Regions from separate parts of the Halomonas sp. 3F2F genome, predicted to be linked through region 2. Evidence: riboswitches for the same ligand, from Rfam matches in the RefSeq annotation. Region 2 holds a riboswitch; each other region holds the start of a gene.
What was found. Region 2 has a riboswitch for thiamine pyrophosphate ahead of thiM (hydroxyethylthiazole kinase). Riboswitches for the same ligand answer to the same signal wherever they lie in the genome.
Positions count from the first base shown of each region.

Region 1: linked by a shared signal. The riboswitch ahead of tenA (thiaminase II) and the one ahead of thiM (hydroxyethylthiazole kinase) in region 2 are both predicted to bind thiamine pyrophosphate.
Region 3: linked by a shared signal. The riboswitch ahead of INT21_RS17220 (sodium:solute symporter) and the one ahead of thiM (hydroxyethylthiazole kinase) in region 2 are both predicted to bind thiamine pyrophosphate.

Region 1 covers NZ_JABUZE010000038.1:5,093-12,351, reverse strand. Annotated here, with positions in the region: gene INT21_RS04810 (transposase) at 1-37, opposite strand, end outside; gene INT21_RS20315 (transposase) at 34-267, opposite strand; gene INT21_RS04800 (DUF4062 domain-containing protein) at 377-1,411, opposite strand; TPP riboswitch at 1,921-2,079, shown strand; gene tenA (thiaminase II) at 2,158-2,856, shown strand; gene thiC (phosphomethylpyrimidine synthase ThiC) at 2,901-4,847, shown strand; gene INT21_RS04785 (hypothetical protein) at 5,029-6,738, shown strand; gene INT21_RS04780 (NAD(P)-dependent alcohol dehydrogenase) at 6,868-7,259, opposite strand, start outside.
Region 2 covers NZ_JABUZE010000182.1:75,626-82,884, forward strand. Annotated here, with positions in the region: gene INT21_RS18670 (serine hydrolase) at 1-1,387, shown strand, start outside; gene INT21_RS18675 (DMT family transporter) at 1,491-2,366, shown strand; gene INT21_RS18680 (DODA-type extradiol aromatic ring-opening family dioxygenase) at 2,363-3,100, opposite strand; gene INT21_RS18685 (DoxX family protein) at 3,172-3,579, opposite strand; gene INT21_RS18690 (LysR family transcriptional regulator) at 3,671-4,591, opposite strand; gene thiE (thiamine phosphate synthase) at 4,588-5,202, opposite strand; gene thiM (hydroxyethylthiazole kinase) at 5,192-6,001, opposite strand; TPP riboswitch at 6,026-6,121, opposite strand; gene INT21_RS18705 (hypothetical protein) at 6,177-6,521, opposite strand; gene gloA (lactoylglutathione lyase) at 6,766-7,259, shown strand, end outside.
Region 3 covers NZ_JABUZE010000170.1:15,382-22,640, reverse strand. Annotated here, with positions in the region: gene INT21_RS17250 (TRAP transporter substrate-binding protein) at 1-598, shown strand, start outside; gene INT21_RS17245 (TRAP transporter small permease) at 600-1,163, shown strand; gene INT21_RS17240 (TRAP transporter large permease) at 1,192-2,457, shown strand; gene INT21_RS17235 (CoA-acylating methylmalonate-semialdehyde dehydrogenase) at 2,675-4,174, shown strand; gene INT21_RS17230 (hypothetical protein) at 4,224-4,919, opposite strand; gene INT21_RS17225 (peroxidase-related enzyme) at 5,119-5,700, shown strand; TPP riboswitch at 5,800-5,907, shown strand; gene INT21_RS17220 (sodium:solute symporter) at 5,897-7,259, shown strand, end outside.

The DNA of each region.
Region 1 (7,259 bases), on a different contig from region 2:
TCTGCTTGCCCTTGGGGCTATCGACTCGGTGCTTCATCCAATCAGTGTCATTGGGCAACCGATTATTCTCGATGATAAAAGATACCTATCGACCGGCACCGTTCCGATGGCACTTGCCGTATTTGTCTTATGGAAAACCGATAAGTCGAGTTTATGCTCGATCAGGTAGTGCACAGCGTATTCAAAGGTGCCTGGCTGGAGCTGATCTTGGTAGTTGATCACCACCATGGCGTTCTGATCGTAGTTATAAGCCTTGAAGCGCGGCATGCTGACCACTCCTCGTCTGTTTCCTAGATCCTACCAAAACTTAGCCGTCAGCGGAGTTTTTCTACAGGCTCAACGCCGCATTCAGCGGCTTGTCCGCTGCAATGCTTTGTTAAAATCCGTTTACCATCGTTAAATATATATTTCTTCGCGTATCAGCATCAACGGACTTTAGAGATGAAAATGAATCTTCAAAGCTGCTTAGGTTGGCGGGTCTGTATTCACCATTTGTATATGAGCCAATTTGGATTCCGTGCGATGCAGTGCCCCATAAAACTTGATCAACCTCACCATCTCCTTGATCAACCTCATCAATATGGAAATCAGGTGTAGCTTCAAGAAAATCTATCCAAGTTCCATTGAGAGGTATGGACTCCAAATCTTCGATGCTAGTATTCCATAGCTTGTCCAGTTTGAAGCGAGAAAGCACAAGCTTTGCAAAGTTCTCCGCTTGAACTCGGTTTGAAACTTCTTCAATTGTCTTTTCGGCAGTTTCATTGTTGCCACTTGATTTAAGAAGAACTTTAATTAACTCTTCAGACTTTTTGGTAGCCAATGCCAAATCATCTAGAAGCTTATTAGTGATCTTTGAGTTTTCCTCGTTAGACCGCTGAATAATAAAATCATACATCATTCCGGCCCATTGCTTCTTTAAGTAGGACTCCATATCCGAAAAATCTCGAAATGGAAAAATGGCGTTGTTTTTAGTGTTTTTTCTAACCTCGTCTACAAAGCCAAAAATCCTTATGTCGTCGATACTTGGATACGCTATACTCTCAGCTATATCTGGATTTTTCTTTCTGTTAGTGATAAATACGTGATGATCAGAATGCACTGAAGCTTCGACGAGTGCAAAAATGGGGATATTATTTCGAACTGCTTCCCGGTACTCATTGTTGGTAATAGATGAAATCTCGTCTTTATAGTTCCCACCCTGTCTTCCACCAATAATTAAAATAAATATTTGGCATGTTTCAACTTCTTTGAGGCAGGAGTCATGTGTATGTGAGCTTGGGCTATAAAAAACATCACCCTCATCAGACAAAACTGGTTCGTACCCAATGGTTCTCACGAAATATTTAAGATTTTCCCTTATGTGCTTTAGGTCATAGCATGTGGAACTTATAAAGACTCTCGGTATTGCCATTGTTTCTCCTAGACTCTAACAGTGATTATACACCCCGCTACAAAACCCCAATAAACGCGGCGACACATTCATTGGTTTTTTTCAGCTACCCAATTTGACTCTACCCCATCGATTCCCAAGAGGGCAAAGCCAATTTTGGCAGCATATCCAAAATTTGCGCGCTTACGTGTTTTTCCCTGCTCAAAATACTGTATTTATGAATAGTTACAAAAAGTGGCTCTTATGAAACTGATGGAACGCGTCAAGGCGATCCTGCGGGTCAAGCACTACAGCCTCCGTACTGAGAAAACCTATTGTTACTAAATTCGCTTTTTCATTCGATTTCACAACTTACGGCCCCCTGCCGCCCTGTCAGGCCATGAAGTGCAGTAATTTTTAGAGTGTCTAGCAATCGAGAGACGCGTGGCGGCGTTAGGTTAGCCAAGTACATCAACGTTTCTAAGAAGCCTACTATTCACTCACTATCCCCCTTGCATCTCTTCTCTCGTCCTCCTAGACTGCTTGGCACTAACTGCTTGACGGGGTGCCGGTGAATCCGGCTGAGATGGCGCAGGGCGTATCCTCTTGATACTGCCAAAGCGCTGGTCCCGCTGAACCTGATCCGGCTAATGCGCTGCTCCTATGACGAGCGCGCGGGTACCGGCGTAGGGATCAAGCGATGGCCTCGGCTTAGCTTCACGCCTCCTTCTGCGCCATTCCCTCGATCTCAACCGCCCACCTTCCGGATCATTACTACCGGAGGCACCATGGGCTACCGCTTTGCTGATCTTACTAATGCCTGCTATGACGACTGGCGCGCCTATATTGAGCACGATTTTGTCCGTCAGTTGGGTACCGCCGCGCTACCAGAAGCATCGTTTCGCCACTATTTGAAACAGGACTACCTGTTTTTGATTCACTTCGCCCGCGCCTACGCGTTGGCCGCCTATAAAAGCCCTACGCTGGCTGATCTGCGCCAGGCCCATGAAGGTTTAAAAGCCATTGTGGATGTGGAGCTGGGCCTGCACGTGGGCTTTTGCCAGGAGTGGGGGATTTCCGAGCAAGAGCTGGCGGAGCTTCCCGAAGCCAGAGCTACCTTGGCGTATACCCGCTACGTATTAGACACCGGCAATCGCGGCGACCTGCTCGATTTGCACGTGGCGCTGGCTCCTTGCTTAGTGGGCTACGGCGAAATCGCCAACTGGCTGAACGCTCAGCCTTCTACCCTACGCGGCAGCCAAAACCCGTTTGATGCCTGGATAGCGATGTACGAAAGCCAGGAGTTTCAGGCCGCCATGCAGGCAGAGCTTGAGTGGCTCAACGCCCGCCTGGCCGATGTTACCCCCGTCCGCTTTGCCGAGCTGAGCAAGATCTTCCGCGACGCCACGCGTCTGGAAATCGATTTCTGGCAGATGGGTCTGGATCTGATAGACAGCGATCTAACAGACAAAAGCCTCACCCATTAAGCCAACACAATAACCATAATCAACAACGAAGGAAGACGACCGTCATGACGAAGACTTTAGAAACTGAAACTTTAAAAGCTAAGACCTCAAAAAGTAAAACCAGCCACTTTTTAGCTGAAACCGCCCAAGTCGATGCCGCTGCTATTCAACCGCTGCCTGCGTCGCGCAAGGTGTACGTTGAAGGCTCACGACCCGATATCCGCGTGCCGTTTCGGGAAATCACTCTATCGCCCACTAAAACCAGCAGCATTGATGAAGAGAACCCGCCGCTACTGGTGTACGACACCTCTGGCCCTTACACCGACCCAGCCGCCAACAACGATTTACGCAAAGGCCTACCCGCCCTGCGCCGCGCCTGGATTGAAGAGCGCAACGATACCGAGTTCCTTGACGGCCCCACCAGTGAGTACGGCAATCGCCGCGCTAACGACCCCACGCTTGCTCAGTTGCGTTTTGATTTAACGCGCACCCCTCGCCGGGCAAAACCAGGTAAGAATGTTACCCAACTGCACTATGCGCGCCAGGGCATTATTACCCCTGAAATGGAATTTATTGCCATTCGCGAAAACCAGCGCCGCCAAACATTAGGCACCGCTGAAGTTGAGCGTATTCTTGGTCACCAACATCCTGGCCAGAGCTTTGGTGCAAAATTGCCGGAAGAGATCACGCCGGAATTTGTGCGCGACGAAGTTGCCCGGGGGCGCGCAATTATCCCCAACAATATCAACCACCCAGAATCCGAGCCGATGATTATTGGCCGTAATTTCCTGGTGAAGATTAACGGCAACCTGGGTAACTCGGCAGTTACCTCGTCGATTGAAGAAGAAGTCGACAAAATGACCTGGGGTATCCGCTGGGGATCGGACACCATCATGGACCTTTCCACTGGCCAGAACATTCACGAGACCCGTGAGTGGATTATCCGCAACTCGCCGGTGCCGATTGGTACAGTGCCGATCTATCAAGCGCTTGAGAAGGTCAACGGCATTGCCGAAAACCTGACCTGGGAAGTGTTCCGCGACACTTTGATTGAACAGGCTGAACAGGGCGTGGATTACTTCACCATTCACGCGGGTGTGTTGCTACGCTATGTGCCACTGACCGCCAACCGGGTGACCGGCATTGTCAGCCGTGGCGGTTCCATTATGGCCAAATGGTGTCTGTACCATCACCAGGAAAGTTTCCTGTATACCCACTTCGAAGAGATCTGCGAGATCTGCAAGCAGTACGACGTAGCGTTTTCTCTGGGCGATGGCCTGCGCCCCGGCTCAGTCGCCGATGCCAACGACGAAGCGCAGTTCGCTGAGCTGGAGACCCTGGGTGAGTTGACGAAGATCGCCTGGAAACACGACGTTCAGGTGATGATCGAAGGCCCTGGCCATGTGCCCATGCACTTGATTAAAGAGAACATGGATAAGCAGCTTGAGGCATGTCATGAGGCGCCTTTCTATACCCTCGGCCCACTGACCACCGATATCGCCCCCGGCTACGACCACATTACCTCGGGCATTGGTGCGGCCATGATCGGCTGGTTTGGCTGTGCAATGCTCTGCTATGTGACGCCGAAGGAGCACTTGGGTCTGCCGAATAAAGATGATGTCAAAACCGGCATCATCACCTACAAGATTGCTGCCCACGCAGCGGACTTGGCCAAGGGCCACCCGGCAGCACAGCGTCGCGATAACGCGCTTTCCAAAGCACGTTTTGAATTCCGCTGGGAAGACCAATTCAATCTGGGGCTAGACCCGGACACCGCCCGTGAATTCCACGACGAAACCCTGCCGAAGGACTCTGCCAAAGTGGCGCACTTCTGCTCTATGTGCGGGCCGAAGTTCTGCTCCATGAAGATCAGCCAGGAAGTACGCGATACCTATCGTGACCGCGCGCCGGAAAATGCCGCTGAAAGTGATTCCGAGGCAGTCAAACGTGGCATGCAGGAGCAAGCCGAGAAGTTCCGCCGAGAAGGTAGCGAACTGTACCAGGAAGTTTAAAATAGCAGCCTGTAAGTTTCGCTAATAACAAATGGCTCTTGGGTCTTACACGACCTCAAGGGCCATTTTCTTAACCAAGAAGAGGCTAGTTTAAATTAATTTGTGTATGATTATCATTCACAGTAAAATTTATTCCAAATGTTCAATTTCAAGCCAACATTTTTCAAAGGACTGACTCTAGATGAGAACGAAACTATCCTTGGCTGTTTCTCTTGCCCTTCTCAGCACGGGCGTACTGAGTGGCTGCAGCGACGATAGCGCGCCAACAGCAACAGACACCCAGCAGGAAGCACCAAAAAACCTCTCAGCTTCCCTGTTGAAATATATCCCCGCCGACTCTCCCTATTTTGTGGCAACACGGGAGTCAATGCCTGAACAAGATGCCTTTGCTCTTTACCAGCGCATGCAGCCAAAGGATAGCCTTGAAGCTGACTTGGATGAACTGCGCGACATGCTGCACGAGATAGACGATGACGTGTTGCATTCGCTGATGTCACTGTTGATCGCTATGGGGGAAGAGTTTGTCGGGGTTGAAACACTCGATGATATTCATGCACTGGGCTTTAGAATGAGCCCCCAGGTCGCTTTATACGGACTGGGTATCTTGCCCACTCTGCGTATGGAATTGCAGGATGAAGACGCTTTCCGCGAAACGCTGCAGCGCATCCTCACCAATGCAGATATCAACCCGAGTACGGCCACAACAGATGGAAAAGAGTACTGGGTGCTGACACAAGATGGTCCGATTAAAGCCATCATGGCCATTATCGATAAGCAACTGCTGATGTCGGTGGTGCCAGAAAATGTTAGCGATGAGTTGCTATCACAGGTGCTGGGTAGCACCCTGCCTGACAGCAACATTGGTGATACCGGCGCCCTAGAGGAAATTGAACAGCGTCATGGCTTCACGCCCTATGGTGCCGGGGAAATCGACTCATCACGCCTGCTTAGTGAGCTGAGTACACCCACACACTTAGGTACTCAAGCACTATTGGACGCAGCTGACGCAGAGCGGCTGGATCTCTCCGCCTGCCAAGCAGATATTGACCGCATCACCAACCGCTTCCCTGGTCTTGTAATGGGCATGCGTGAGTATAACCTCGACCGTATGGAGATGAACCTCATCCTGGAAACCGATGAGGCTATTGTCAGCGACCTCCGTGCAATGACTGCTCAGGTTCCGGGCCTTGGTAGCACAGAGGGCATGGCCAGCTTTGGGCTAGGCCTGAATCTACCTGTACTGATGCAAACTGTTCAGAAGTATGCCCAGGAAGTGCGTCAAAACCCGTTTAGCTGTGATGAGCTGCAGGAGTTAAACAGCACCTGGAATGAGATCAATATGGCGATCAACAATCCAGTCGCCATGATGATTGGCCCATCTCTGTCTGGTTTCAGAGCACGCCTTAACAACCTGACAATGAAAGAGGGCGAACCCGCTGGTACCGGTCTTCTGACCCTCGCTTCGCAAAACCCGCTTGCCCTGCTGTCTACAGCAAGTGCGTTCGTGCCTGATTTAGGGGCACTTGGACTTGAACCCGGTGGAGAAGCCAAAAAAATTGACAGCATGATGCTGCCACCAGACTCACCAAAGCTCTACGCGGCTATGTCTGAAAGCGCCATTACCTTGGGCGTTGGCATCAGCGATTCCGAAACACTACAGGAAGAACTGCAAGCCCCTGTTTCCGAGCGTGACCTACTGGTTCATGGCCACCTGACGGGTGAGTTCTACCATTCGCTGGCCGATGTCATAGCGCAAATGCCTTCCGATGAATTGGCAGAGTTCGATACTGATCTGCTCAGGCAATATAGCGATATCTATAAGAACATGGAGTACTGGTTCAGAGTGGATGACGCAGGCGTTGAAATGAGCTTCTCGCTGGAATTGAACTAAGCACTGGCTATCCCTAACATCCGAAAAACTCGCTATTGGATACAGCTGTCATCGTGTCACTGTGATCGTTAGCGAGTTTTTCGTCGGCAGCCTGGCTGATAAAGGATGGCTCTTGAACTTACTTAAGCGCTATGAGACCTCAAGGGCCACTTTCAACACACCATCGCGCTGGTGGGAGAACAGGTCATAAGCATCGACAATGTTCTCCAACGCATAGCGGTGCGTGACCATGGGGCCAAGATCGAGTCGCCCTGCGGCTATGATGCTCATTAGCCTGCGCATTCGCTCTTTGCCGCCGGGGCATAGCGACGTAATGATCTTGTGGTCACCCAGCCCCGCACAGAAAGCTCCTAGCGGAATCGTCAGGTCTTCAGAGTAAACGCCCAGGCTTGATAGCGTGCCGCCAGGTTTTAGCACCCGCAAAGCAGACTCAAAGGTTTGCTGCAGGCCGAGTGCTTCAATAGCCACATCAACACCGCGCCCGCCGGTCAGCTTTAGAACCTCCTCCACGACATCAACCT
Region 2 (7,259 bases):
TTGGTGGCTTCCGCTGTCGTTAATGGTATTGCTGCTAAGCACGATATCGAGTGCTCATGCAAATCCGCGTTATGCTGGGATTGTTGTGGATTTGGAAAACGGAGAGGTGCTGTACGCCGAGAATGCCGATGAGCGTCGCTACCCCGCATCGTTAACCAAAATGATGACGCTTTATCTTACATTTGAAGCATTGGAGAGTGGCCAGCTCAGTCTTAATCAGCCGCTTCCTGTGTCTGCTCAAGCTGCCGCCATGCCTGCTGTAAAACTGTGGCTTTCTGCAGGTAGTACCATTCCTGTTGATTCTGCTATTCGTGCGTTGGCAGTGCGCTCTGCTAATGATGTTGCCGTCGTGGTGGCTGAAGCATTAGGTGGTAGCGAGCAGCGTTTCGCTCAGCTGATGACCGCAAAAGCGCGCGAGCTAGGCATGAATGCCACCACGTTCCGTAATGCCTCGGGTCTACCTGATGATCAGCAGGTCACCACGGCACGGGATATGGTGACACTCTCTGTGCGCGTGATGCAGGACTTCCCACAGTACTACCACTACTTTGGGCTCCAGGAGTTCACCTATCGTGGTACCCGGCACACCAGCCATAACCGCTTAGTGAAAAACTACCCCGGTGCAGATGGCCTTAAAACCGGCTTCATTCGTGCATCTGGTTTCAATGTAGCGACAACGGCCGTCCACGGGGATCGCCGTATGGTGGGCGTTGTCATGGGTGGCTTTAGTGGTTCATCTCGTGATTCTCATATGGCGAACCTGTTAGACCGTAGCTTTGCTCGTGCAGCGCTGCGTGACCAGCAAACGTGGCTGGCCAATACCACTTTTTCTAGAGAGTTTATGGCTTTCTCTGGCTCTAACGCGCCTAGCCAACGCCCCATGTCGACACCGCCAGCCTCTAATCGCCCTGTCATGGCCAGTAATGTAACGATTTCGAATAATACAGCGGCTTCGAATAATTTGGCAGCGACAACCCTTTCTCCTTCACCAGCGTCTGCACCGGCTGTTGAAATTGAAGATCGTCTCGCGCGCTCAATGGAGGCACCGACAGAAGTTCCTGTCACCCGTAGACCAGACCCGGTGAACGCTTTTATTGAACGTGAGCGCGAATTGGCAGCTACGCCTCAACGGTCTGTTACTGCTGGTGATTGGGGTATCCAGGTAGGTGCTTTTAGCCAGGCAGCACGAGCAGAGCAGTTGGCACGTCAGGCAGCGCAGCGCCTGCCTCATGAAGTGGGGGGGCGGGTTGCTATCGATACTTTAGCTGGTCAAACGCCGGTATTCCGCGCCAGGGTTGTCGCCTTGGACGAAGCACGCGCCAGACGCGCTTGTAGAACGCTCCAGGCGCAGGGGATGGAGTGCATGGTGGTCAACGCAAGTTTGTAAAGCCACGTTAGATCCGCAGCCCCGTCAGTGACACATTGGCGGGGTTTTTTATTAGTTGTTAATCCCGGCTGATAAAGTGTCCAAAGGGCAAAAGGAGAGCGTCGTGACAACGTCGTTAAAAGGTATCCTGTGCATGTGCTTAGGAGTTCTGTTCTTAGCGCTCGGTGATGCGGTATCGAAGTGGCTAGGCGAGGTCCATTCGCCGCTACAGATTATTTTCTTTCGTACGCTCGTGTCATTACCGCTCATTGCTCTGTTGGCGCATTTTGCAGGCGGATTGCGCAAGTTGCATACCAAGCGCCCCCGTGTACACCTTCTCAGAGGATTGATTTATACCGCCACGATGGTGTGTTTTGTCTGGGGGCTAACCCTGCTGCCACTCGCAGAGGCCACGGCAATCGCTTTTGTGGCGCCCTTGTTTGTAACGTTGCTCTCAGTACCGCTGCTTGGCGAGCGGATCGATCCGCCTGTATTAGTGGCGTCGTTAGTTGGCTTTGCTGGCGTGCTGATTGTGGTTCGCCCCGGCGGTGATGCGTTCCAGCTTGGCACGCTAACCCTCTTGGGAGCGGCTTTCTTTTATGCACTGATGATGATTACTGCGCGGCGCTACGGTGCTAGGGAGCACCTGTGGGCAATGGTGTTCTACATGACGTTAGTGCCCTTTATCGTCACTGCTCTGAGTTTGCCCTGGGTTTGGCAAACCCCAGAGCCCTGGCACTGGCTTGGCTTTTTGGTCTCGGGTGTTTTGGGTATTGGCGCGACCGCGTTTATTACCCTGGCATTCCGCTTTGCCCCTGCCGCGATTGCCGCTCCCTTCGATTACACTGCAATGCTGTGGGCGGTGCTGCTTGGCTGGTGGTTCTGGGGAGAGCTGCCGGATCTGTGGGTATGGGTGGGCAGTGTGCTGATTATGGGCAGCGGGTTGGCAATTGCTTACCATGACCGCCGCACGACGATGAAGCCTCGCCCAACGGCTTAAGCGAACTGATAGACATCCATTGCCAGTACGCCATGTTCAATGCTGTGGTGTAACTGAGTTGCATCACCACCTGCCCCCATGGCCACCAGCAAGGGCTGGAAGTGCTCTGGGGTTGGGTGGTTTTCCAGCGCTTTTGGAGCACTCTCCCAGTGGAGCAATGCCTGGCGATCATTGGCTGCAATGTGCTCGCTCACCCACTGGGCAAACTCATCTACCCAGGCGGGGGCGGGGCTGTCCTGGGGCAGGGTTTCATATAAGTTATGGGTCAGGCTGCCCGAGCCAATAATCAGAACCCCTTCTTTTCGCAATGCTGATAGGCGCTCGCCGAGCGTGACTAGCGCGTCATTTTCCCAACGCACAGGTAGCGACAGGGAAACGACCGGTACATTGGCCTCCGGAAACATCAGCGAAAGTGGTACCCAGGCGCCGTGATCAAGGCCGCGCTCTACGCGTTCGGCACCCAGTAACAGCGCAATTTGTTCAGCCAAATCAGGGTTGCCAGGAGCCGGATACTGGCACTCGAAAAGAGCTTGTGGAAACCCGCCAAAGTCATGAATCGTCTCTGGTTGTGCGCTAGTACTGACCTTGAGCGTAAGACTCTCCCAGTGGGCTGATACGACGACCACCGCACGAGGGGAGAGGCGCTTCCCCAGTTCGCGTAGGAAAGCGTGGGCTGGCGTTTTATTCAGCGCCAACATGGGGGAGCCATGAGAAATAAACAGGCTGGGTAGCATCTTAGTACCTCCGTTAGCCTATAGGGGGCTAATGATGCCCGCACAAGCCGAAGCCAATGCGGGCAGAGTGGTTAGGCGAATTTGCGGCTGACAACAGCGCTACCGCTACCTAGGCCTGCCTGTACCACCAGAGCAATCGTCCAGAAAATAGGGAATTCCCAGCCACCACCCGGGTTTGAGAACAGCCAGCCATTACCCAGGTGTACCGAGGCTGCACCTAGCAGCACGGGGACTAGAGCAAGGCTTACCCAACGAGTATAGATGCCCAGTAAAAGTGCTAGGCCGCCACCTACTTCGGCAGCAATGGTTAAGTAAGCAAGAACACCCGGTAAGCCCAGGGATTCAAAATAGCTGACAGTGCCTGGCAGGGTGAAGACAAACACCTTAAGCAAGCCGTGAGCTAAGACCATCACGCCCAAACTGATACGTAGCAAGGCGGTGGCATGGAGGGTGAGTGGTGAAGTATTAGTAGTGGTCATAGCCGTCTCTCTTAGTCGCGAGCATCACGTTGGATGCGATAGTGCCACTTTACAGATGAAAGCCACTGAGATAATCCACTGTTATTGCACTTCACTGTTGCGATAAAGGCGACAATCCGAGTTCGATTTCCCATACTGGTGGGTCACCCCACGCCGCCGCCAATAACTCAATAAAGCGCTCTACTTTGGCAGGTAAATAGCGTCGGGCTGGGTAAAGCGCATGGATGTCTAGCAACGCCGGCGGTAAGTTCTGCAAAATCGGCACTAGGCGCCCGTTCGCAATGCTATCGGTCACTAAAAAGCTGGGCTGTTGCGCTATCCCTAAGCCTGCTTCAGCTGCATGCGTCAGCATATCGCCATTATTACTCTCTAGGGGGCCAGAAATACTGAGTAGTTGATGGCCAATCCGCCAATCGCCACTGTTTTGGCCGCTTCGGTAGCGAAGGCAGCGGTGAGATGCCAAATCTTCACTAGTCAGCGGCGTGCCGTGCTTGGTGAGGTAATCAGGTGATGCGCAAAACAGCATCCGGCACTGGGTGAGCCGTCGCGCCACTAAGCTAGAGTCGGGCAGGTTACCAATACGAATGGCGACATCGTAGCCCTCTTCCAGCAAATCAACGCGGCGGTCGTTTAGATCCAAACGCACTTCTAGCCCCGGGTGCGTTTGCATAAACCGTGCAACCAGCGGTGAAAGATAGCGTGTGCCGAAGCTCATCGGACCATTGATGCGCAGCTGCCCGCTCACCGTACTGGTGCCACTGCCGATTTCTGCCGCTGCCTCGTCCAAAGCGATCAAAATGCTTTGCGCACGAACGAGATAGCGTTCGCCCGCTTCAGTGAGGTGTAGCCGCCGGGTGGTGCGCTGAATAAGCCGAGCACCCAATGCCTCTTCAAGCGCCATCACTTGGCGAGATACCCGCGTGCGAGAAAGGTCTAGCGCCTCGGCCGCGCGGGTATAGCTACCCAGCTCAGCGACCTTTACAAACGCCGCGATATGGTCGAGCTGGGTCATTGCGCGTGGAATGCCTGTGCTGCCAGGCGTGGGTCTGGCTGGCCACAAATAGCAGAAATAACCGCAACACCGTTTGCCCCAGCGGCTTTCACTTGAGCCATGTGTTCAGCTTTTAACCCGCCAATCGCGACGCTGGGAAGTTGGCACGCATTGGCAAGCTGTGCCAGCCCATCAAAGCCAATGGGCTGGGCGTGGTCTTGTTTACTGCCAGTCGCAAACACGGGCCCTAAACCGACGTAATTGAGCAATTCGACAGGTGCCTCCTGAAGTTGGGCTGGGGTGTTAATTGAAAGCCCGATAATGGCGTGCTGGCCGAGCGTGCTTCGCGCTGCTTGAACAGCCGTGTCGCTTTGCCCGACATGTAAGCCATCCGCTTGGCTGGCGAACGCCACGTTCAGGCGATCATTAATGATCAGAGGGACGCCACTGCCAGCCAACATCGCTTTGAGACGTTTGGCCTGGGCGATCATGTGCTCGTCACTAGCGTGTTTATCGCGTAATTGCACCATGGTAATGCCGCCCTGCACAGCAGCTTCAACCGTTTTTTCCAGACCCATGCCAGCGCACAGACCAGCATCGGTGACTAAATAGAGTGAAAGATCAAACGGCATGCACCGCCTCCCATTGAGCAAGGGTCGAAAGGTCGTCAGGGGATAACTGATACAGCGCGTCCAATAGCGCCACCTGGAAACTGCCAGGGCCTTGAGCCTGCTCGCCTGCACGGCTTCCAGCGAGGCTGAAACACGCCAAGGCGGCCAGGCTGGCCTCCAGCGGCTGCTCGTGGTTTGCGGCCACAAAGCTTGCGACCAGTGCACTCAAGCCGCAGCCCAAGGTCGTCACACGGGGCATCAGCGCATGCCCGCCTGTAAGACGATAATGTTCAGTGCCATCGGTAATGAAATCGCTCTCGCCAGTCACCGCCACCACACAGCGATGTTGCTGTGCCAGCGCAATGGCAGCAGTTGCCGCTTCTTGGGTGCTAGCCGTCGCATCAACCCCACGCCCCTGGTTGGCTAATCCGTTAAGTGCTTGTATTTCTGAGGCATTGCCACGAATAACGTTAGGCTGATAAGCCAGCAACGTCTCGCAAACACGCTGGCGAAATGCGGTAGCACCAACAGCCACAGGGTCAAGCACCCACGGAATATGGTTTTCATGAGCAGTGCGCGCGGCGACTGCCATGGCGTCAGCCCAAGGGGAAGAGAGGGTGCCAATATTAATCGATAGCGCGCCAGACATAGCCGTGAACTCCGCCACTTCTTCTTGAGCATGCAGCATGGCGGGGGAAGCACCTGTCGCCAATAGCAAGTTAGCGGTGCTATTCATCGCCACATAGTTGGTAATGCAATGTACCAGCGGTGTGGCAGCGCGCAAGTCGCGGAGATAATCGCCGAGTGGGCGTGAAGGCATAATATCCTCCCGGCTGGGAGGTGATGCAGCTGCACCACGACTCCCTACGCCGGTGTTATCCGGTTCAGGTTCAAAGGGTGCTTCTCAGCCCGTTAAGCAAGGGCGCCCCTGTCGTGATGGTACTATCCTTGGCTTAGGTCAATCTGTAAAGCCTGGGCAACGCTATGAGCAACTATCAACGAAACGAGATGCGTGTTCCGTAGGTGAGCATCTCATCAGGCGTCATCGCTTTACCCTCAACACCAATCATTTCATCGCCACACTGGTCGGCAAACGTAAGCACTCCATGAGTGAGGCCCAGCTGGCCAAGGGTGTCGCGAATTTCACCGGTGCCCAAAAACGTGCTGACATGACCCTCAGCATTGGTTAAATCAGAGACACCGTTCGCGTGATGGAAGCGAACCTTATAGATACCATCCATTGATTCAACTTCCACAATCGGTGAAAAGCCATTGTGTATGGCACGGGCTAACTGCTTTAACGTTATGTGGTCACCGAGGGTCATATCAATCGCAGTCATGGAAAACTCCTGTGGATGCCTCAAAGGTGGGGCATCGCTCATGTTGCGGGAACTGCTTTTTGTAAAGTTTATGAATAATAAGTGTAGGGTTTTTGTTTAGTATTGCCAGTGCGCTTAATGTGACACTGCGTTAGTGAAGCCTACATGCTTGTAAAGGCTGGTATTATGGCTCTAAAGCCCTCATGGTAAGCGGTAAGTGAGGCTCAATGGATTCAATGATCAGCATTAGCGACAGGAGAGCAAAATGAGTTTTCAAGGCGAACAACATTCCGGCGTCGCGCCCGTAGCGCCGCAAACCCAAGGGTTTCGCTTAAATCACACCATGCTGCGGGTGAAGGATCCCGAACGTGCGCTAGCGTTCTACTCTAAGGTCTTTGGAATGCAGGTGCTACGCCGATTGGATTTCGAAGAGATGCAGTTTTCGCTCTACTTCCTAGCCAATCTCGAAAGCAGCGATAACGTGCCAGAAGATACTCAAGCACGTACTGCCTGGACCTTCAGTCAGAAAGGCTTACTGGAATTGACGCATAACTGGGGCACAGAAGATCAGCAGGATTTTGCCTATCATGACGGTAACGCTGAGCCGCAAGGGTTTGGTCATATCTGCTTTAGTGTGCCTGACTTAGAAGCTGCCGAGGCTTGGTTTGATGAGCATGAAGTAACGTTTATCAAGCGCGCGGACCAGGGCAAGATGAAAGACGTTATCTTTGTCAAAGATGCAGATGGCTACTGGATTGA
Region 3 (7,259 bases), on a different contig from region 2:
ATTAATGCCACAAGAAGTCGGCTTAATTGGCGTTGGCTACGGCATGGTAGGCATGCGCCAAGTGCTCAGTCGTGACCCTATTGAAAGCGCCGACGATCTGCAGGGGCAGCGTTTACGTATTACCCCTTTCGAGCCGATTCGTGATTTCTATACGGCTACTGGTGCTGCCCCTGCACCCATGCCGCTATTAGAAGTATATGACGCGCTGGCTAACGGTCAGGTCGATGCCATTGATATGGATTTCGACTCTATTTTGATTTTGAAATTCTACGAGCAGGCAGAAAACCTGCTGATTTCTAACCATATGATGTTCCCTATGGTGGGCGTCGTGTCTGGGAGAGTATGGCGCGATCTTTCTGAACAAGATCGTGAGCTGATTGATACTGCGATGGCTGAGCATCTAGAGAACGTGCTGGTGGGTTTTGAAGAGAAGGATGCCGCTCAGGAAGAGGAAATTCGCGCCTTGGATATCAACATCGTTGAAGCGGATGCTGAGTTTTTCTCTGACGCCATTGCACAGTGGGAAAACATCTGGGCGCCTAAGGCACCTATGTTAGAAACGTTACGCGCCGAAGCTGACCGGTTACGTGACGAGTAATATGCTGCAACGTTTTTCATCAGGGCTTGCACGCTGTGAAGAGATTGCCGCCGCTGCTTTAGCGGCGGCGGTTACCTGTCTGATTCTCACCAATATTGCGTTTCGCGCGCTAGGTAGCCCGCTTTACTGGATTAGCGAGCTGGCGATTTATGCCATGATCTGGATGACCTTTTTGATAGCCGCCACGGTGTTTAAACGCCGCCAGGGGATAGCGGTCACGTTGCTGAGTGATCTGCTACCGCAAACCGGCCGGAAACTGATAGGTGTCTGGGTAGATGCCATGGTGCTGCTATTTGCCCTGCTGTTAGCGTGGCTTTGTTGGCGTTGGTATCAGCCCCTTGCACTGGTGCAAGCAGGGTTTGATACCCGTGCTTTTCAAGGGCAAACATTCAATTTTATTTACGCTGAAAACACTTCCACGCTTGGCATTAAAAAATTCTGGGCGTGGTTAATTGTGCCGTGGTTTGCATTTTCCCTTAGCCTGCATGGCTGGGCGAATCTTATCCAGTCACTCAAACAGTGGCGAACGCCGACCCAAGCACCCACCGCCAAAACGCTACGCTAACCCTGCTTACCCTATTGACGGTACGTTTATGACGATTGCTGTTTTCTTGCTGCTGTTGCTCGGCGCTGTGCCCATTGCGCTAGTGCTGGCATTGACTGCCATGTGGTATATCCAGATGTCAGGCAATACGGTGTTGTTTGATTCGTATCCACAGCAGCTGTTTAGCGCCATTGAAAGCTATGGATTACTGGCGATTCCGTTATTTATGTTGGCGGGCGAATTAATGAATGAAGGCGGTTTAACCCGCCGTTTAATCGCTCTAGCGCGCATTTTAGTAGGAGGATTTCGCGGTGGTCTCGCCTATATCAATTTAGTGGCCAACATGATGATGGCGGCGATTATTGGTTCGGCAGCCTCGCAAATCGCCATTATGTCCCGTGCGATGGTGCCAGCAATGGAGCAGGAAGGTTACGACAAATCCTACAGCGCAGCGATTACCGCCGCGGGTGGGCTACTGTCGCCGATTATTCCACCTTCCATGCTGTTTGTGTTGTTTGGCGTCATGGCCCAAGTGCCTATTGCGGAAATGTTTATTGCGGGGTTGCTGCCGGGGCTGCTCTTGGGAACAAGCTTTTTTATAGTGATTGCCTTGGTAGGCTTGGTTCAGCAATACCCTAAAGGCCAGTGGCCTACTCGCTCTCAGGCGCTTCATGACCTGCTTTGGGGGCTGCCAGCACTGCTCATTCCAGTGATCATTATTGGCGGTATTTTGTGGGGGGTTGCCACCCCAACCGAGTCGGCTGCGCTGGCCTCTCTAGCGGCTTTAATCATGGGCCGCTTTGTCTACGGTGACCTGCGTTTAAGCCAGTTGCCCCAAGTGCTAACGCGCACAGCGATTAATGCTGGGTTGGTCATTATGTTGATTGCCGCCGCTGGCGTGTTTGGCTGGGTGGTGATTTATGAGCAGCTTCCGCAAATGGCCGCCGCATGGATTGCCGCGTTGACCAGCGACCCCTTCGTGTTCTTGCTACTGGTGATTGGCGCACTGCTGTTAGTGGGAATGGTGATTGATGGCATTGCGGCGCTAATCTTAGTGGTGCCGATTTTAATGCCCATTGCCCAAAGCCAGTTCGCTATTAGCCCCTATCAGTTTGGTGTAGTGGTGTGTTTAACCCTGGTAATGGGGTTGTTAACGCCCCCCGTAGGGGCAGGGCTGTTTATCGCTTCCTCAATGACCGGCGCGTCGCCGCTTAAAATATTTCGCTCGCTGCTGCCGTTTTTGCTAGCAACGCTAGTGACCCTTGTGCTTCTCGCTTGGTTGCCGTGGTTAACCAATGGGCTTATCCAGCGTTAATCGCTATCACACCCATTTCAACTTCTAGCAGAATTGATGTTCTCCACGGCGTTTATGATGCCTTTTAATGGCGGAACATCAGTCCTAGGCTGCTTACTCAGCGCTGAGTTGGCTAACTCTTTATCAAGTGGCTAATTGACGTTTACGTCAACTTACTGATATACCCTAGAGTTCATCTTTGCGTCTCATAACAAACACAACGTTGAGGAAGGAAGTCATGTCCGTTCGTGAAATCCCTATGTATATCGATGGCCAGCCAGTCATGTCACAAAGCCAGGATTGGCGTGATGTAGTCAATCCTGCGACTCAGGAAGTGGTTGCCCGCGTACCATTCTGTACCGCCGAAGAGGTGGAACGTGCGATTGCCAGCGCTAAAACAGCTTTTAAAGGGTGGCGTAAAGTGCCGCTTGGCAAGCGCATGCGCATCATGCTGAAACTACAGGCACTGATACGCGAAAATACGGCTGAATTAGCCGCACTAATTACCGAAGAGCACGGTAAAACCCTGCCTGACGCTGAAGGTGAAGTAGGGCGCGGTTTAGAAGTCGTGGAACACGCTTGTTCAATTACGTCGCTGCAGTTGGGTGAACTGGCGGAAAACGCCGCTAATGAAGTCGATGTTTACACCATGCACCAGCCGTTGGGCGTTGGCGCAGGTATTACCGCCTTCAACTTCCCGATTATGCTGCCCTGTTTTATGTTCCCGCTTGCCATTGCAACGGGAAATACCTTTGTCCTAAAACCGTCTGAGCAAGACCCCAGTTCCACCATGCGACTGGTTGAACTTGCCCATGAGGCGGGCGTCCCCGCCGGCGTTCTAAACGTGGTTCATGGCGGTCCTGATGTTGCCAACCAAATCGCCGACCATCAGGATATTAAAGCGCTTTCGTTTATTGGCTCGACCCATGTGGGTTCCTTGCTTTACAACCGTGCCGCCGCCGCTGGAAAGCGCATGCAGTCGATGATGGGAGCTAAGAACCACTGCGTTGTGATGCCGGATGCCAACCGCAGTCAGGCGATTGATAGCCTACTCGGCTCGGCGTTTGGTGCTGCTGGCCAGCGCTGCATGGCTAACTCGGTTGTCGTGCTAGTAGGTGAAGCGCGAGAGTGGCTGAAAGATATTGAGGAAGGCGCGCGCAGCATGAAAGTCGGTCCTGGCACTCAGCGCGATGCAGACCTAGGGCCGCTTGTCTCACCACAAGCGAAAGAGCGCGTTGAACGCCTGATTTCAGCGGGTGAGAAAGAGGGCGCTAAGCTGCTGGTGGACGGCCGTGGTTGCACGGTAGAGGGCTATCCAAACGGCAACTTTGTTGGCCCAACTCTGTTTGCCGATGTGACCGCTGATATGACGGTGTACCGGGAAGAAATTTTTGGCCCCGTGCTATGCGTGGTCAGTGTGGAGACGCTGGATGACGCGATTGCGTTTATCAACGCTAACCCTAACGGCAACGGTACGTCGATCTTTACCAACTCAGGCTGGGTAGCACGGCGCTTTGAAACGGATATCGACGTAGGCCAGATTGGTATCAACGTGCCGATTCCTGTACCCGTCGCGTACTTCAGTTTTACGGGTTCGCGAGCTTCCAAGCTTGGCGACTTGGGGCCGAATGGCAAGCAGGCAATTACCTTCTGGACGCAGACCAAAACGGTCACTGCCCGCTGGTTCGAACCAGAAAATGTATCTAGCGGTATTAATAGCACTATTTCGTTGAGCTAACTGCACCATGGAGAAGCCCCGCACTAAGCGGGGCTTTGACCGTTTCAACTTATGTGATCTGAAATAACGGCAGGCTTCTTTTTAAGAGCTGGCCGATAGGGCCAAGCTGGCTGGCGTGCATAACGAGAATGGTGGGAGTGGTCATTTGCGCTGTTGTGCTGTGAGGAACTAACAGTGCAAATTCGCCTTCTTCAAGATGAAACTCATGTAGCTCATGCAGGCCATCGGGCGTTTCACACTGAGAGCAGCGGTAGTTGTCATCTTCGCCATAAACTAAGCGATGATACATTTTGAAGAGCGTATAAATGGCTAAACCGCCTTTCAAAGCAGGCCAGCGGGCAGGTGTGCTGCGCAGCGTGTCAGAAACGATGATGCCATCGGCTTCTGCGTTGGCGAATATGCTCGCCAGTGGTGCTGAGAGGAGCGGCGTGCTAGCGCTTAACGACGCCTCGTGTTCTTGAGGGTTAGGGGAGACCTCGTTAACCACTCGGTGGAAATCATCTAAAGAGGCAAGCGGGAAGTCCTTGTGCTTTAGATCACTTGGCTCGAAGCCGCCGTTTTCCCAGCCATGGATAACCCGGAGCGTGGCACGCGCGTGATGCATAGGCAGTGCCAGAAGGGTGTGCAGCATTATCCGGATATGCAGCTGACGCTCATCGGTGTCGTTTTTAAACGCGCAATAAGGGTCGGCAAAAAGAGTATGCAAGTGCCCAGGCGTATGCTCTTTGGCTTCGGAATAATGCATTTTGGTGTCCCTGTTAATTGCCGTTTGATGCATTTACTGCACGGCTTATAGGTCATTGAATAGTTGAGAGTATGGACAGCGTTAGCCACGATTGAAAGTCACTTTGTTTAGTGTTTTGTTACTGAAGCGCGTTATCCAACAGCATGATTGTTTAATCAAAACAAAAATTTAAAGCTTAATCAGCAAATGAGGTGTAACGATGACTAATCGACTTAGCCGTTTCCGTGTCCCAGAAACGCTGGATGAACTGCCTGACGATGTTCGCGATGCAATATTAAAAGTGCAAAGCAAGGCGGGATTTGTGCCCAATGTGTTCTTAATGCTGGCGCATCGCCCTGAGGAGTTTCGCGCTTTTTTTGCTTATCACGATGCTTTGATGGAACGTGAATCCGACACGCTGACTAAAGCTGAAAAAGAGATGATTGTTGTGGCTACCAGTGCTCGCAATCGTTGTCTCTATTGTGTTGTTGCCCATGGCGCGCTATTGAGAATTTATAGTAAAGACCCTTTAGTTGCTGACAATGTCGCTATCAATCATCTAGCGGCAGGGCTAAGCGAACGCCATCGTGTCATGCTGGATTTTGCATTGCACTGCGGGATTGAAGTTGGGGAGTTCTCTGCCACGTGGCAAACAGCATTAGAGAAAGTAGGTTTTACGCTAGAGGACTGTTGGGATATTGGCGCCATTGCTGCTTTTTTCGGCATGTCGAATCGATTAGTTACCATGACGGGTACGCCCCCCAATGAGGAGTTTTATTTGATGGGCCGCCTACCGCGTTAGCAGGATACAGACGCACATCTAGGCGTTACCCACGGATAAATTTTACTAACGCCCAGCCTTTACTAACGAGCCGCTTTCACCGAGGATAGCGTCTCCATTCACTGTCGCCAGGGGAGCCCGCAGCTGTTGGGCTGAGAATGCGCACTGCGCAGACCCTGGAACCTGATCCGGTTCATACCGGCGGAGGAAGTGCGACATGCCTTACCTAACGTCAGCCGTACTTGGTGCGGCGCTATTCTGTTTTGCTTTTCTGGGCCTGCGTGCACGTCATGTGCAGGGATCGCTTGATGACTATGTCACGGCGCGGAACTCGCAAACCGCTTCCACGCTTGGATTCTCCTTTTTAGCCTCGGGAATGGGCGCCTGGATTCTGTTTGCGCCGCCTGAAATTGGTGCCTTTGTTGGTCCGTTAGCGTTGGCAGGCTATGCCATTGGCTCTGCGCTGCCGTTTATCGTGTTGGGGTTGTACGGACCAAAAATTCGTCGCGCATTGCCAGAAGGCAGAAGCATTGCCGAATTCGCCCACGCTTGTTACGGCAAGGGGGTGCGTCATTGGGTGCTGCTGGTGTCCGTAGCCTACATGGGCTGTTTTTTAGCAGCGGAACTGACGGCGATAGGTGCTATTACCGCACTGCTTTCCGATGTGCCACCTGCACTAGTGATTATTGGCGTTGCGCTCACTACCTTGGTGTATACGGTGATTGGTGGGTTGCGCGCAAGCCTCGCAACGGATCGCTGGCAGGCATGGCTTTTGCTAGCCCTGTTATTGGCTGTGGGTAGCGTTGCGATTTGGCGGCTACCAGCCATGCCGAATGACGCCGTCATGCCCTCTATTCCTATCGCAAGCGCGCTGAGTGTTGCCCTGACGCTTGTGATTGCGGTGACCGCCGCCAATCTTTTTCATCAAGGCTATTGGCAGCGTGTGTGGGCTGCTCAGGATGACCAGAGCTTAGGCCGCGGTGCTTGGCTAGGCGGCGGGCTGACCGTACTGGTTGTGATGGTGATCGGCGGTGTCGGCATCATGGCCGCCATGAGCGGTGTTGCTTTGGGAGAGCCACCTATTCCTTTCTTTGCGCTGTTAACAGATGCGCCTGCCTGGGTGGCGTTACCTGCATTGGTGTTGGCAGTCACGCTAGTGACCTCAAGTGTCGATACGCTGCAAAACGGTATAGCGTCGCTGATAGTCGGGCGTGGCGGTGAACGACATGCAACATCTTTAACGACCGCACGTTGGATAACGGTCGCAATGATGGTGCCGGTGGTATTTATTGCCCTGCAAGGATTGTCAGTTCTACGGCTCTTCTTGATAGCCGACTTACTTTGCGCTGCCATCGTGGTGCCTGTGCTGCTTGGCCTGTGGCAACGTATGACGCCAGTGGCGGCGATTGGTGGCGGCATGGCTGGATTAGCAGGGGCAATACTGCCGGGGTGGCTAAGCCAGGGAAGCGTTACGGCTGGCATTATGGCGGCTACCTTTCCAGGCAGTATCCCAACGTTAGGGCCTTTTCTAGGGGCGTTACTGGCGTCTATTGTCGTCAGCGTTACACTGGCATACCTGC